2 regions of the Mesorhizobium sp. M0522 genome follow, and region 2 is predicted to be linked to the other one. Evidence: predicted binding sites of a transcription regulator. Region 2 holds the regulator's gene; the other holds the start of a gene.
The links. The regulator PhoB, encoded in region 2, activates phosphate uptake and scavenging genes when phosphate is short. The targets are predictions, from matches to a motif close to TGTCATNNANCTGTCAT.

Region 1 (4,848 bases), on a different contig from region 2:
CCACGGCTGCAGCACGGCAGTGCTGGAACAATGGTAACCTGTGAAGGGATTTTATAGCGAGGGGAATGCCCGAGATGAGGTTTTGAGTCCCGGCGCGCAGTCGGCGAAACCGAAACGGTGAAGGTGGAGCGGCTGGGAGCCTCGCGATGGTTCCGATGGGCGACTGCTCTTCTGCCCGATCACTGGTTTGATGACGTTTCGGCATTAAACCTCGCATCCTTGGCCGTGACCGACGTCAGTTCAGATTCTGCGCCCCGCTCAGCGGCCGGATCGAGATTGCTGTCCTTCCCTACTATGGCCTTGTCAGCGCTTCGCGGCACGTCCTCCATCGCATTCTGAAGCATCGAGCGGGTTTCCTGCAGGTCGAGTTCCTTCTCGGCTTGACGTACGGCGTCGTCAAACTGCTTTCGAAAATCGCCCGCAATCCGATTGAATGTCTTCATCATTGCCCCCGCCGATCGCATGACTTTTGGAAGCTCCTCCGGGCCGAAAACAACCAGCGCCACCACGAAGATAACCAACAGGTGGGTCATGCCAAGTCCGAACATCGGTACGTCCTCTCGCGCATATCGCCGGCAGCGACAACCTCTCCGCGGTTTGCGGCGACCGATCCGGTTGAATGCCTCGACCTACGGCGCCAAATCCAACCATCATACCCTCTCGCCTGAGCCATTCCAGTATGCGGCCGCGGGAATGTCGTTCATACTTCGAGCCATGTGGCACCACTCGTCAACCCGAATATCAGGCGCACGTCTGGTAGGGATATTCGCAACCGTGCTCGCAGCAAGCGGACTCCTCGCTGGAGCCGATGGCACAAGGCCCAGAATATTTGAAGCAGGCGCCTACTCCTTTTCCGACGAACTCGGCGGATTCCGGATCATTGCCGCTTCGGGAGCCGGAACAAGGGCCGATCCCGTCGTGATCACCGAGGAACTCGAGTCGGCAAGCCCGGTAACCCTCACCATACGCGCCATCCGGCCGGTTCAGCCATTCGATGCCTCCGGCAACTATGCCACCGGGTTCATTTCCCTAAGGATCGTTGCCCTCAACAACAGCGGTCACGCCTGGGTCGAATTCGAGTTCGAGTTGCAGGAGATTCTCAACCAGCCAAGCGATTCCAGCGACGGGCTTTCGTTCGACCAGGCGCGCCGCGAAACGGATGCAATTCGGTCCGATAGTTTCGCCGAATTCAGTCGTGAATTCGAACCTTATGACCATCTTCTGTTCCGGAAAGGCGAGGTCGATCCGCTGAGCACGGTTTCGTTCTCATTCCTGGTGACTGATTTCACGCCGACTGCGCGGCTCTATCTCGTTCAGGACCCGCGCATTCCCTCAACCTGAACGTGTCGCGCATCATCGCGGCCGTTGGTTCGAACAACGCTGCTCGTCATGCATGCCGGCAGTTTGGCAGGTGTCGTTGGGCGCGGCATGCCGATGGATTTGCTGGTCATTTTGGTCGCTTGGCCGTGCCTTTGATTCGGGCCACAAAATACGGACAACAGGGCAAAAACCGACGCGAACGACGATTGAGGATCGTGAGCGCCCGCGGTACGAGTTCTCCGCCGAGTTACTTGTGAAGCGTTCACACTAGCGACAGTTCCGGATCGTGCTATGATCTTGCGCATGAGGACGATCACGGCCTCTTACATTCTGGTTTTCGCGGCGCTCGCTGCAACGCCCGCGCGGGCCGAATGCCAGTGCCTCGCCAACGGCCACATTTTCCATCACGGCGAAATCCAACGGCCTTGCGGCCTTCAGGTAGCTGCTTGTAAACTCGAAAGAATGCCTCGATGCGCTGTCGTTCGATGGCCGGAAGATCATCGATGGTCTTGACCCCGTCATATTGCGGATCGATATCCGTAGCCGGCACAGCGATGATCTTGTCATCCGCTTCGCCGCCGTCGACCATGTTGAGCACGCCGATGGCGCGGACTTTGATCAGAGCACCGGGCACAACGGGTTCCCGGGTGAAGACAAGCGCATCCAACGGGTCGCCGTCGCCGCCCAACGAACTGGTAACGGAACCATAGCTGGCCGGATAGACGACCGGCATGGACTGATATCGATCGACGACGACATGGCCTGTCTCGGCATCGATCTCATATTTGGTGAAGCTTCCCGCCGGAATCTCGATAACCGTGTAAAATTCGCTGGTGTCTTTCGGCTGCGGAAAATCGAAAGCTGTGACGAATTCGGCGAAAGCGGGCTGCGTGCCCAGCAGGGCCGCAAGCGCCATGACAGTCGGCAAAGCGCGCATGGTTGTCTCCAGAGGTTGGACGGGCAGGGCGCCCTGCATCCGCCTAGCCACCGTATGTGATGGCAGCATTACAGGGTTCCGTTATTGAAATTGGACGACCGTATTTGCACCGATCCTGCGGCGAGCAGAAATGGGCCGAGATAGAGCGCTGACGAGTGATGAGCGTCTATGGGCGTTTGCGTTTATGGGCGTTTAAGAGACGGTGGCCGCTTCAAATGTGCTATTTCAGGCGAGCCCATTTCCGGCAAGGGGATAGCTTGCGTCGTAACTCCTGCCAATCGGGCACGCTACACCCACAACACGCCGTTCGGCGAGAGCTGCCACGTAGACGCCTCGCGGCTCAGTGCGACGTTGTGTGGCAATCATCAAAAAGCAAGTGAAACTCCAACTTCAGTTGAAGTCCTTCGGAGACTACGCCACCTTGACCTTGAATCATTGCCAGGGTTCGAAATTCGTGAACGAAGAGACAACAACACCACGTCCGCTATACTCCACTGAAAGGGCTGCTTCATGTCGGGAATGTCGCGCAGGGGATTCTTGCTGGGCGGCACGGCAGCAGTAGCTGTCGGCGCTGCAGGCGGGCTGATTGCCGGCAGGGCCGTAGCAGCCGATCTGACCTTGCCGGTTTCAGCGATCACTCGGTCGATTTTGCCCGGCACCGTCACCAAAGGGATGATGAGTTTCGGTGCGGGCGGGCCGCCGCCCACTCTGCGTTTATTGCGAGGTAGGCCGTTTTCCATAGACGTGGTCAATGATCTCGACGAAGCGACGAGTGTGCACTGGCATGGATTGCGCATCGCCAATGCCATGGACGGCGTGCCTTATCTCACCCAGCGTCCCATCGCGGCGGGCGAAAGCTTCCGTTACACTCTGATACCGCCGGATGCCGGCACCTATTGGTATCATCCGCATTGCAACACGCTCGATCAGATGGCCCGCGGTCTGACAGGCATGCTTGTTGTCGAAGATGACGAAGATGCCGGTTTCGACCAGGATTTGCCGCTCAATATACGCGACTTCCGTCTCGGCGAAGACGGCCAGTTCATCGAATTGGTCAAGGCACGCAACGCTGCGCGCGGCGGCACGCTGGGTACGGTCTCGACGGTAAATTGGGAAGTCACCCCGATTTACGATCTGCCGGCGGGCAGCCTTGTGCGCCTGCGTTTGGCAGTCACGGATGTCACCCGTATCGGCACTTATGACCTCGATGGCGGAACGGCCAAAGTGATCGCTCTTGATGCCAACCCGCTGCCGCAGCCTGTTGCGCCTCGGGGCATTGTCATCGCGCCCGGCCAGCGCGCCGATGTCGCCCTCCGCGTGCCTGATGGCGAAGACGAGATCGTCAGCCTGAATCTCAGAACAGCCAAGGGACCTCGCGTTCTCGTCCGATTCCGGCCTATCGGCGCCAGCGCGGGGCGGACGCTTGGCGAACTCAAGCCGCTGCGGCCGAATCGCGTACCGGAGCCGGATCTTGCCGATCCCGAGACAATGGACTTCGTCTTTGGCTGGTCGCCCAATGGTGATGCGCCGGCGCCGGGTGTTTGCGGCACGCTCGGCTACACCTTCTGGTCGATCAACCGCGTCGCCTGGCGAGGGGACGCGCCGGGGCCAGTTGATCCGCTCGCGGCTCTAAAACGAGGCAAAAGCTATGTTCTGCGCCTTCGCAACGAAACGCCGAACGATCATCCGATCCATTTGCACGGTATGTCTTTCCGTCTGCTACGCTCCGACAAGCGCAAAATTGCGTCGCTTGTAACAGATACGGCCCTTCTTAAATCGCAAGAAGTGATGGAAGTGGCGTTGGTCGCTGACAATCCGGGTAATTGGGCATTCCATTGCCACGTCATTGAACATCAGAAGAGCGGCCTGACCGGTTATTTGCGTGTGGAATGACGCGGTCCTCATCCAGGGTTGCGTTGCCGAGGCCGTGAGAGGGTCGAAATTGGGCGAGGCGGAGCGTCCGAGTTCTCGCCGCACTAATGGCGCTACTGCTCACGGGCGCCGGAGCGGCCGGCGACGGGTGCTTATCTGTGCATCTGATCGAGCCTCTGCTGAGTGGCCTCCCGGGCTCGCTCGCCAACGCCGGTTCCCATGCCACCGCGGTCGCGATTGCGTTCGTCATCATCACGGCGCTGTAGCTCATGCTGGGCGATCTGGCGCCCGCTCCGGATCGTGCTATGATTTCGCATGAGGACGTTCCATGCCTCTTGCATCCTGGTTTTCGTGGCGCTTGTTGCAACGCCCGCGCGGGCAGAATGTCAGTGCCTCGCCAACGGCCGGACGTTCCATCACGGTGAATTCGCCTGTCTGCGATTGCCGTCTGGACCGGAACTCGCGCAATGCGACATGGTTCTCAACATTTCGTCATGGAAAAAAATTCAGAGCGGCTGCCCGGAGGCGACAGCGCCATTGAGCGTGCTCGTCGAAGGGGGCGAGCAGCAATCAGGCGAAGCCGGACACAAAGCCTTAACAACGACGAACACTCCGACCTAAGACGAAGAGCAGGCTGCGCATCAGCCACAGAGATCTCTTTCGGCAAGGCGTCAACTTTGGGGTGAACTGTTACACTACCGTCACTTGATTGCGCTGAC
Region 2 (4,848 bases):
CGACCTGATACGGGAAGGCATCCTCGCCGAGAGCAAGGCAAGTGAGCCCGTTTCGTTGAAACGCGGTCGTCCGCAGGTCGGCCTCGCCCTCAACCCGGAAGCGGCGGCGGTGCTGACCGTGGTGTTGTCGCTGAATTTCCTGTCGGCCGCCATTATCGACTATACGGGACAGGTGGTCGCCGAGGAACAGCGCCGGCTGGACACGCTGACCATGCCGCGCGACGAGCTGATCCGTGAATGCATGGCCATCGTCCGGCGCCGGCTGCAGGATCCAGACCTTGACGTCCGCAGTGTCGCCCGCATCGCCCTGGCGATTCAGGGCATTACCGACTCCCCTGCACGCGCCATGCTGTGGTCGCCGATCACGCCGCAGACCGACATCGCCTTTGCCGACATGCTGGAGGACGAATTCGGCATCCCGGCAACGGTGGAGAACGACTGCAACATGATGGCGGTGGCTTTGCGCTGGCGCAATCCGGATCGCTATCGCGACGACTTCATCGCCATCCTGCTTTCGCATGGCATCGGCATGGGGCTGGTGCTGAAGGGCGAACTGTTCACCGGGACGCATTCCTCGGGTGGCGAATTTGGCCACATGATCCATCGTCCGGGCGGCGCGCTCTGCCGTTGCGGGCGGCGCGGCTGCATCGAGGCCTATGCCGGCAACTACGCCATCTGGCGCAACGCCAGGCAGATGAGCGAAGAAAGCGAACCGATCGCCGACGTCAGCGACGCCGACATGCGAGCACTGGCGGCCCGGGCGCGCGAGAAAGATGGGCCGGAACGCGAGGCCTACCGCAAGGCCGGCGAAGCGCTGGGTTTCGGTCTCGGCTCGCTGTTCGCGCTGATCGATCCGGCACCGGTCGCGATGGTCGGCGCCAGTGCCGCCGCCTTCGATCTGATCGAGCCGGCCTTGCGGAAGGCAATCGCCCAGACCGCCGGCGGCCAGCATTCGGGCTCGATCTCCTTCGATACAGAGCCGAACGAATTGCCGCTGATCCGCGAAGGCTGCGCGATGCGGGCGCTAAGCTTCGTCGACCAGGAGATTTTCGCGCCGGGCGCGCAAATGAGGCCCAGCGTCAGAAAGAACGTAGCCTGACCAGGCGGGTCAATCTTCCCTGATCGCATAGCCGGCACCGCGGATGGTGCGGATGACATCCGGCATCCGGCCGTTGTTGACGGCTTTGCGCAGCCGCCCGACATGCACGTCGACGGTGCGTTCGTCGATGTAGATTGTCTCGCCCCAGACATTATCGAGTAACTGGCTGCGCGAGAAGACACGGCCCGGATGCCGCATCATGAACTCGAGCAGCCGGAATTCGGTCGGCCCGAGCCTGATTTCGCTCTTCTTGCGATAGACCCTGTGCGATTCGCGATCGAGCACGATGTCGCCGACCTTCAGCACGCTGGACAGCACTTCCGGCTTGGCGCGCCGCAGCAGCGCCTTGACCCTGGCCATGAATTCCGGTGTCGAAAACGGTTTGACCAGATAGTCGTCGGCGCCGGTCGAAAGCCCGCGCACCCGGTCGCTCTCCTCGCCGCGCGCGGTCAGCATGATGATCGGCAGCCGCTCGGTTTCGGGGCGCACCCGCAACCGACGACAGAGCTCGATGCCGGAAACCGCTGGTATCATCCAGTCGAGCACCAAAAGGTCGGGCACATTCTCCTGCAAACGGATCTCGGCTTCGTCGCCGCGTGTCACCACCTCGACCTGGTAGCCTTCGGATTCGAGATTGTAGCGGAGCAGCACACCCAACGGCTCCTCGTCCTCCACCACCATTATGCGTGGTGCGATCATCGGCTGGGCACCCCCATCATGTCACCGGTGCGGACATTGTCGTTTCGTCCTGCTTCGGACGATTGACCGGCAATTGCTCGCCGGTCAGCACATAATACGCATTTTCGGCGATGTTGGTGACATGGTCGCCGATCCGCTCCAGATTCTTGGCGCAGAACAGCAGGTGCGTGCAAGCGGTGATGTTGCGCGGATCTTCCATCATGTAGGTCAAGAGCTCGCGGAACACGGACGTGTATTTGACGTCGATGCGCTCGTCGGCGGCACGCAGCTTGGCCAACGCGGCCGCATCGCCTGCAGCATATTCCTCGATGACACCCTGCACCTGGATGAGAACCAGCTGCGCCATCGCGTCGATGGAATGCGACAGGTCCCGCGGCGTGGCGCTGAGGCCGACCGCACTCACGCGCTTGGCGATATTCTTGGCAAGGTCGCCGATGCGTTCGAGGTCGCCCGCCATGCGGATCGCTCCGACCACATGGCGAAGATCGTGGGCCATCGGCTGGCGTTTGGCGATCAGGGTGATGGCGCGGTCGTCCAGTTCGCGTTGACGCGCATCCATGATGGCGTCGTCGGAAACGACGCGTTGCGCCAGCACGTTGTCGGAATTCAACAGGGCCTTGGTCGCCCCGCCGACCATCGAACCGGCGAGGTCGGCCATGTCGCGGATCAGCTTGCTGATCTGCTCGAGATCCTCGTCGAAAGAAGCGACTGTGTGTTCGCCCATGGTCCTGTCCTCATATGCATGATCGGAACGGCTCAGCCGAAGCGGCCAGTGATGTAGTCCTGCGTGCGCTTCTCGCGGGGCGACGTGAAGATCTTCTCGGTCCGGTCGAACTCGACCAGTTCACCCAGATACATGAAGGCGGTCTGGCGCGACACGCGCGCCGCCTGCTGCATGTTGTGGGTGACGATGACGATCGTGTAGTCGGCTTGCAATTCGTCGATCAGTTCCTCGATCTTGGCAGTCGACAGCGGGTCGAGGGCCGAAGCCGGTTCGTCGAGCAGAATGACTTCCGGCTTCACGGCCACGGTGCGGGCGATACAGAGCCGCTGCTGCTGGCCGCCGGACAGGCTCAAGCCGCTGGCGTTGAGCTTGTCCTTGACCTCGCTCCACAGCGCGGCGCGCTTCAACGCCTGTTCGACGCGGCCGTCCATCTCGGACTTGCCGAGGTTCTCGTAGAGCCTGACGCCGAAGGCGATGTTCTCGTAGATCGACATCGGGAACGGCGTCGGCTTCTGGAACACCATGCCGATCTTGGTCCTGAGGAGGTTGAGATCCTGCGACCGGTCGAGAATGTTCTTGCCGTCGAGCAGCACCTGGCCCTCGGCCGTCTGTTTTGGGTAGAGCTCATAGATGCGGTTGAACACACGCAGCAGCGTCGATTTCCCGCAGCCCGAAGGGCCGATGAAGGCCGTGACACTGCGCTCAGGCAGCGACAGGCTGATGTCCTTCAGCGCCTTGCTCTGGCCGTAGTAGAAGTTGAGATTCTTGACCTCGATCTTCGTCTTCTCGGCGACCGTTTCGGCCATCGTCATGTCTGGGGACAACATCTGTGTCATCTGTCCTCTCTGCGTCCGGTAAGGCTGCGGGCGAGGATGCTCAAGCCCAGAACCGTCAGGGTGATTATGAGTGCGCCGGTCCACGCCAGTTGCTGCCATTCCTCGTAAGGGCTGAGAGCGAACTGGAAGATGGTCACCGGCAGGCTGGCCATCGGCGCGTTGATATTGCTGCTCCAGAACTGGTTGTTGAGCGCGGTGAAGAGCAGCGGCGCCGTCTCGCCGGAAATGCGTGCTATCGCCAGCAATATGCCGGTGACGATGCCGGACAATGCGGCGCGGTAGGCGACCGAACGGATCACCACCCAGCGTGGCGCGCCGATCGCGGCACCGGCTTCACGCAACGCGTTCGGCACCAGGTTGAGCATGTCTTCAGTGGTGCGCACGACCACCGGAATGACCAGGATGGCAAGCGCAACGGCGCCGGCAATGGCCGAGAAATGTCCCATTGGCCGCACCATCAGCTCATAGACAAACAAGCCGATGATGATCGACGGCGCCGACAACAGGATGTCGTTGATGAAGCGGACGACGGTGGTGATGCGCGAAAAGCGTCCATACTCGGCCATGTAGGTTCCCGCCAGCACGCCGATCGGCGTGCCGACGACAACGGCGATGATCGTCATCAGCAGGCTGCCCGCGATGGCATTGAGCAGGCCGCCGGCCTCGCCCGGTGGTGGCGTCATCTCGGTGAAGACGGCGAGCGAAAGCCCGGCTGTGCCCTTATAGACCAGTGCGCCGAGAATGAGCGCCAGCCAGGCAAGCCCGATGCCGGCGGCGACGACGCAAAGCGCCATCATCACCGAATTCCTGGCTTTGCGGCGGCTGTGGAGCGATGAGGATGTCGACATCGGTCAGGCTCCCGTACGGGCGTCGATCCGCATCAGCATATAGCGGGCGGCGGCAAGGATCAGGAAGGTGATGGCGAAGAGGATCAGGCCGAGCGCCACCAGCGAGGAGGTGTAGAGGTCGCCGTCGGCCTCGGTGAATTCATTGGCGATGGTCGCCGAGATCGTCGTGCCCGGTGCGAACAGGGAGGCACTGATGCGATGCGCGTTGCCGATGACGAAGGTCACTGCCATGGTTTCGCCGAGTGCCCGGCCGAGGCCAAGCATGACGCCGCCCATGATGCCGATGCGGGTATAGGGAATGACCACGCGCCGGGTCACTTCCCAGGTCGTGCAACCGATGCCGTAGGCCGATTCCTTCAGCACCGCCGGCACCGTATCGAAGACGTCTTTGGTGATCGAGGTGATGAAGGGCAGCACCATGATGGCAAGGATCAGCGCCGAGGTCAGAAGGCCGATGCCGTAAGGAGGGCCAGCGAAAAGGCTGGATAGTCCCGGCACGCCGTGGAAGACGTTGATGATGAAGGGCTGTATCGCCGTCTGCAGGAACGGCGCGAACACGAACAGGCCCCAGATGCCGTAGATGATCGAAGGAATGCCGGCCAACAGCTCGACCGCTATGCCGATCGGGCGCCTGAGCGGGCG

Region 1: a site for PhoB is predicted at 2,314-2,330, ahead of NKI58_RS24825 (inorganic diphosphatase). Genes of this name have one in related genera too.

What each region holds. Positions count from the first base shown of each region.
Region 1 covers NZ_JAMYQW010000027.1:65,841-70,688, reverse strand. The annotation lists gene NKI58_RS24840 (CDP-diacylglycerol diphosphatase) at 1-205, opposite strand, end outside; gene tatB (Sec-independent protein translocase protein TatB) at 180-548, opposite strand; gene NKI58_RS24830 (hypothetical protein) at 775-1,341, shown strand; gene NKI58_RS24825 (inorganic diphosphatase) at 1,634-2,296, opposite strand; gene NKI58_RS24820 (multicopper oxidase family protein) at 2,795-4,150, shown strand; gene NKI58_RS24815 (hypothetical protein) at 4,445-4,750, shown strand; gene NKI58_RS24810 (transglutaminase-like cysteine peptidase) at 4,831-4,848, opposite strand, start outside.
Region 2 covers NZ_JAMYQW010000001.1:294,768-299,615, forward strand. The annotation lists gene NKI58_RS01475 (ROK family protein) at 1-1,099, shown strand, start outside; gene phoB (phosphate regulon transcriptional regulator PhoB) at 1,109-1,798, opposite strand; gene phoU (phosphate signaling complex protein PhoU) at 1,815-2,522, opposite strand; gene pstB (phosphate ABC transporter ATP-binding protein PstB) at 2,555-3,358, opposite strand; gene pstA (phosphate ABC transporter permease PstA) at 3,355-4,206, opposite strand; gene pstC (phosphate ABC transporter permease subunit PstC) at 4,210-4,848, opposite strand, start outside.